2 regions of the Psychromonas sp. MME1 genome follow, and region 1 is predicted to be linked to the other one. Evidence: riboswitches for the same ligand, from Rfam matches in the RefSeq annotation. Region 1 holds a riboswitch; the other holds the start of a gene.
What was found. Region 1 has a riboswitch for thiamine pyrophosphate ahead of thiB (thiamine ABC transporter substrate binding subunit). Riboswitches for the same ligand answer to the same signal wherever they lie in the genome.
Positions count from the first base shown of each region.

Region 2: another riboswitch for thiamine pyrophosphate. It lies ahead of thiC (phosphomethylpyrimidine synthase ThiC); the one in region 1 lies ahead of thiB (thiamine ABC transporter substrate binding subunit).

Region 1 covers NZ_CP160906.1:1,287,081-1,290,272, forward strand. Annotated here, with positions in the region: gene thiP (thiamine/thiamine pyrophosphate ABC transporter permease ThiP) at 1-814, opposite strand, end outside; gene thiB (thiamine ABC transporter substrate binding subunit) at 810-1,796, opposite strand; TPP riboswitch at 1,863-1,968, opposite strand; partial or broken gene AB2N10_RS06005 (site-2 protease family protein) at 2,032-3,136, opposite strand.
Region 2 covers NZ_CP160906.1:2,337,140-2,340,331, reverse strand. Annotated here, with positions in the region: gene dmeF (CDF family Co(II)/Ni(II) efflux transporter DmeF) at 1-843, shown strand, start outside; gene AB2N10_RS10690 (MarR family transcriptional regulator) at 844-1,263, shown strand; TPP riboswitch at 1,319-1,470, shown strand; gene thiC (phosphomethylpyrimidine synthase ThiC) at 1,557-3,192, shown strand, end outside.

The DNA of each region.
Region 1 (3,192 bases):
TACTCAATGGTAATGGTCGTGAAATGCGTTGTACAAACAGTAAAATGACACTGCATAGAAGTATTTGCCATAACGCCAGTAATGCCCCTGCTTGTAAATCGAAATCAAATTTAATCGCTTGATAAATGGCTAGCTCTATTGTCGTTGATTTAGGGCCACCGCCTAATGCCATGACCGTCGCGAAACTGGTAAAGCAGAGCATAAAGACTAATCCAGCGACGTGGGGAAGTTGCTGACGCATGGTTGGCCACTCTACAATACGAAACTTCTGCCAATTAAAAAGCCCTAAATGGGCAGCTAATTTATGTTGCTGTATGGGGATAGAATGCAGTGATTGTAATAATAATCGCGTGGCAAAGGGTAAATTAAAAAACAGATGAGCCAGTAAAATGCCATTGAGCCCATAAATCGAAAACGGTAAACGTTGATCGATATGCTGTAACAGGCTTGCCAATAATCCACTATTGCCATAAATAGCTAGTATGCCAAACACCCCGACCAACACAGGCAGCACCAACGTCGTTGCAAACAATTTTAATAATAATGATTTACCAAAAAAATGACGCCGTGATAACGCATGCGAGACGGGAATAGCCAAACCGACACTCAATAGCGTTGATAAAAATGCCTGATAAAAACTAAAAGCGGTGATATGGCGGTAATAGGCATCAACAAATAAGACGCTAATATTTATATCTAAGGGATAGAATAATAATGCCGACACCGCGGTGACGATAAAAGTGAATACAAGCCCAGCAATGAAAAGGCCGGGCCATGTTTTATGGTGAATTAAAATAACAGATAACCGCTTAATTGATTAACGCATTTTGCCATTCTCGAATCCATAATTTACGGTTTTCTTCAATTGCTTCGCCAGAAAGTGATAAGGATTTAGTTGGCACCATGAGTTGACTAAACTCGCTTGGTAACGCTACGTTGGTAACCGGATACATCCAGTTGCCCGTTGCAATAACTGATTGGAATGGTTCACTGAGTATAAATGCCATAAACTGTTCAGCCAATACCGGGTTATGTGTGCTTTTCACTTTAGCTGCCACTTCGATTTGCATGTAATGCCCTTCAGCAAAATCAGCACTCACATACTGATCGTTCTGCTCGGCAATGAGATGATAGGCGGGTGATGTCGTATAGGAGAGCACCATATCGGCTTCACCATTTAAAAACATATTATAAGCTTCTGACCACCCCTTGGTTACCGTGACGGTTTTTTTCGCAAGCTTAGACCATGCAGCGGCTGCTTTATCGCCATAAATCGATTTAACCCATAGCATTAACCCTTGACCCGGTGTTGAAGTGCGTGGATCTTGATAGATAATACGCAGCTTATTTTCACTATCGACCAGCTCCGCCAAGCTTTTTGGTGGATTTTGCATTTTTTGTTTATCATAAACAAAGGCGAAGTAACCATAATCAAAGGGTACAAAGGTTTTATCTGACCAACCACCCGGTACAATCACGTCAGCACTATCGACCTGATGTTCCATTAATAGCCCTGTTTGCTTGGCTGCTGCAATTAAACTGTCATCTAACCCTAAGATAATGTCTGCCTTGCTATTCTTTCCCTCTAAACGTAACCGATTCAAAATAGAAACGCCATCATCAACGGTTACAAACTGCAATTCACAGTCACATTGCTTTTCAAATGCGCTTTTTATTTTAGGGCCGGGACCCCAATCTGAAGCAAATGAATCATAGGTATAAACAACTAATTTATCAGCGATTGCTGGCATTGCGAACAGGGTTGAAATCGCCATTAAGGCAAGTGTTTTTTTCACTATACACTCCATATATTGTGTGGAATAGATAGGGAATGAGGGAGGTCAAAAAGTCGTCACTAAGCACTCAAGGAACAGCTCATTTCCTACGCCAGTATTATCTGGATCAGGTCTACGGGTTTTATCATAAAGGATAATCTCAGCCTGTTAACAAGCCCCCCGATGAGAATCGCTATTATATACCTTAAGTCGATAAATAATAGCAATCGCGCTGATTTTATTCTGCTTTAACGTTTTAGCTGCCCAATATTTGTAATGGTAAGGATAAAATCGGGTCATTATCATTGGCAAAATAGAAGATAATGGCAATTAACCCACCCACCGTGAGTAAATACCACAATGTTGAAACGACTTGTCCATAGTTATCAAGGGGCAATAAATTTGTTTGCCAGCGACTACGCCATTCAAAGACGATTTCCAAACAGCCAATAGCTAATAGAAACCCCAGTAAAGTTAAACCAAGGCTGTAGCTGATATAAATGCCTAACCCTGCACCAACTGCACAGGCAAACACCCCTACTTTGCTATGCATTGAGAAACTAATGCTTTTTAATATATGCCCGCCGTCTAAGGGTAAAATGGGCAGCAGATTAAATAGATTGAGTAAGGCATTAAAAACGGCTAAACCTGCAAAAAAGGGGCTATCCGTTAACCAATAAACAACCACGCAGACACAGGACAAAATCAAGCCAAATGTAGGCCCCATAATGGAGATAACCACGTCTTGCCAACGCGTATTAATTTTACTATCACTGACCGCCAATCCACCAACAAAGGGGATTAAATAGATCCCCTTGGTTGGCATGGAAAAATATTTCATCGCACGAATATGACCATATTCATGAAAGACTAAACAAGCCAGTAACGCGAGTGCAAATTGAAATGAGAAAAACCAACTGTATGCAGCCAAACTCGCACCAGCTAATATCACTTTGATCATCTTTGCACTTTTAAAAAGCTTTAGCGCCAGAGAGACCATCCCAACGACACTGATTTTTTTGCTAGTATCATCGACACTAACGGGGGGTTGCTGTTCAATGTCTTTGCTGTCACGTTGCCCGCTAAGAACAACCTCATCATTAACGACTAACTGATATTTTAAAGAAGAACGGCTGCCAACTTAAATCGATATCTAAACGATAATTAATCACTTCAGTAGACGCATCACTATCTTGCACTGTTTGCTGCAATTGAAAGTGGTGACATAATAGACCTTTGTGATTTGCATTGGCCGTTACTTGAGAAACAATTTGGTCTCCCCAATAGAGTTGTTGCCAACCAGCAGGCGACGCTTCTAAGCGCAATGTTTGACCTAAATGTTGTAATTGTAAAAGTTGCACAGATAATCCCTATTAAAGCGTAATATCGTGAATTATGCCGACATAAAATCCCCCTG
Region 2 (3,192 bases), 1.1 Mb from region 1:
GGGAGCATTTACGGTTCAATGGCTCTGTTGGCCGATGGTTGGCATATGGGCACGCATGCCGCTGCATTTTTAATTACTTTGTTTGCCTATGCCTATGCGCGTAATCATAATAATAACCCACAATTCTCCTTTGGTACGGGTAAGGTGAGTGTACTTGGTGGGTTTACCAGTGCGATTGCATTAGGTTTAGTTGCTTTGATTATGGCGGTTGAATCGGCTGTACGACTTTTTAACCCCGAACAAATACATTTCCAAGAAGCTATTTGGGTCGCTGTTATTGGCTTGATAGTCAATGTCGTTAGTGTGTTTTTATTAAAGGATGATCATGCACATGGTCATACTCACACGCACCATTCACATGCAGATAGCCATCATGCTCATCACCATCATGGACAGGATCATAATTTACGCGCGGCTTATTTTCATGTCATGGCGGATGCGTTAACCTCTGTATTAGCGATTGCTGCATTATTGATGGGTAAATACTTTGCTTTAAATAGTTTAGATCCACTGATGGGAATCGTTGGCGCATTAATTATTACCCGTTGGTCATGGGGACTTTTAAAGCAGACAGCGCCGATACTATTGGATAAAAGCATTGAACCTGAGTATCAACGTGCCATTATTAAGGTAATAGAAGAGCATCATGACCATGAAGTTGCTGATATTCATATTTGGTCTGTGAGTGCTGACCACTATGCTGCGGTTATATCCATCGTATCGCACCGACCATTTACTACACAATATTATCAAGAACTACTCAATCAATTTGAGCGCTTGAGTCATCTCACAATTGAAGTGAACCAATGTACTCAAGATGAATGTTTACAAGAGATGAAATAGATGAAAACAATAACCGAAAAATTGAATCACGCTTTTATCGAGTTTTATGAAAAGCTCTCTGCTTGGGAGGCGAATACGGTAAAAGATAATGGTCTCACTTTAACCTTGGTACATGCCGTGGAAATATTAGGGATCTTCGGTGCCATGCCAATGAAAACTTTGGCGAGTAAAGTAGGGGTGACGACGGGAACATTAACGGTGCAAGTGGATAAGCTCGTCGCTGCTGATTTAGTGCGACGCGTTGCCCATGAGAGCGATCGCCGCTCGATCCTAGTCGAACTTAGTGATCAGGGGCATAATCTATTTTTGCAACATGATCAGTTACATCAGAAACTTACTGAAGAGTTAACAGCTGATTTTACGGAAGAAGAGATAGCGCAGTTGATGAATTTATTAACGCGTATTAATAATAAATTTTAATTTACATACAATTAACTAATACGGTTCCACTGCTATAAATTTTCTTCTATACTAGGGGCTCTTGTCGGAGCGCCCTTGGGCTGAGACCACTATACTCGTCATCTTATGTAGGGTATATCTTGATAGTTAGTTTTAATTATCATTAACGTGGAATCCGTGGAACCTGATTAGGTTAGTACCTACGAAGGGAACAAGCATAAAAAATAATGGGTCATTCTCAGTTTTTTACTCTTTCCACAATCTTTCGTCAAGCACTCTTATCAACTTTTATTTATGTTAAGGTAAAGAATGCTATGTCAAACACCGTAAATTCAAATCTAAAAACGTCTAGTCGTAACAACTTATCTCGTCGAGAATCTCGTCAAGCCGCACAGGATTATATTCATAATTTAAATAATGAATCCTATCCAAATTCAGAGAAAATCTATATTGATGGAAAAATCCATCCTATTAAAGTGGCGATGCGACAAATTCTGCAAGCGGATACCTTCGTAGGGGGAAGTGAAGAACAGCCCATTTATGAAAAAAACGAAGCGATTCCCGTTTATGATGCCTCTGGCCCCTATACCGATCCAAACACGGTTATTGATGTTCATAAAGGTCTTGCTAAGTTACGAAAAAGTTGGATTGAAGCACGTGATGATGTTGAAGAACTCGACTCTTTAAGCTCAACATTCGCACAAACGCGCTTAGCCGATGAAAGTTTAGATGAGCTGCGTTTTGCAAACTTGCCAAAACCATTGCGTGCGAAAAAAGGTAAATGTGTTACCCAAATGCATTATGCGCGTCAGGGCATTATAACCCCTGAAATGGAGTATATTGCCATTCGTGAAAATCAAGGACGCGATCGCGTGAAATGTGAGGCGTTACATTTCCAGCATCCTGGATACAGCTTTGGTGCAAATCTACAGGAGGCGATCACCCCTGAATTTGTGCGTCAGGAGGTTGCGGAAGGGCGCGCCATTATTCCTGCCAACATTAACCATCCAGAGTTAGAGCCGATGATTATCGGTCGTAACTTCCTCGTAAAAGTGAATTCCAACATTGGTAACTCATCGGTCACTTCATCCATTGAAGAGGAAGTGGAAAAATTGGTTTGGTCAACGCTTTGGGGCGGTGATACGGTGATGGATTTATCAACGGGGCGTAATATTCATGAAACCCGAGAGTGGATCATGCGTAATGCGCCAGTACCAATTGGTACTGTGCCCATTTATCAAGCGTTGGAAAAGGTCAATGGCATTGCTGAAAACCTCACTTGGGAAGTGTTTCGTGACACCTTAATCGAACAGGCCGAACAGGGGGTTGATTACTTTACCATTCATGCTGGTCTGTTATTACGCTTTGTACCGATGACGGCAAAACGGGTGACTGGGATAGTATCTCGCGGAGGTTCGATCATGGCTAAATGGTGTTTATCGCACCATAAAGAGAATTTTGCCTACCAACATTTCCGTGAAATTTGTGAAATATGCCAGCAATATGACGTGGCACTCTCCCTCGGGGATGGCTTACGTCCCGGATCGATTGCTGATGCCAACGATCAGGCGCAGTTCTCTGAGCTAGAAATATTAGGTGAACTCACCAAAGTGGCGTGGCAATACGATGTTCAGGTGATGATTGAAGGCCCCGGTCATGTCCCCATGCAGATGATCAAAGAGAACATGGATAAACAGCTTAAAGATTGTTTTGCAGCACCATTTTATACGTTAGGGCCATTAACCACGGATATTGCACCGGGATACGATCACATTACATCGGCTATCGGTGCGGCGCAAATTGGTTGGTATGGCTGTGCCATGCTCTGTTATGTCACCCCTAAAGAGCATTTAGGATTACCCAATAAAGATGATGTTAAAGTGGGGCTAGTGACCTATAAATTAGCTGCCCATGCAGCGGATTTAGCGAAGGGGCATCCGGGCGCACAAA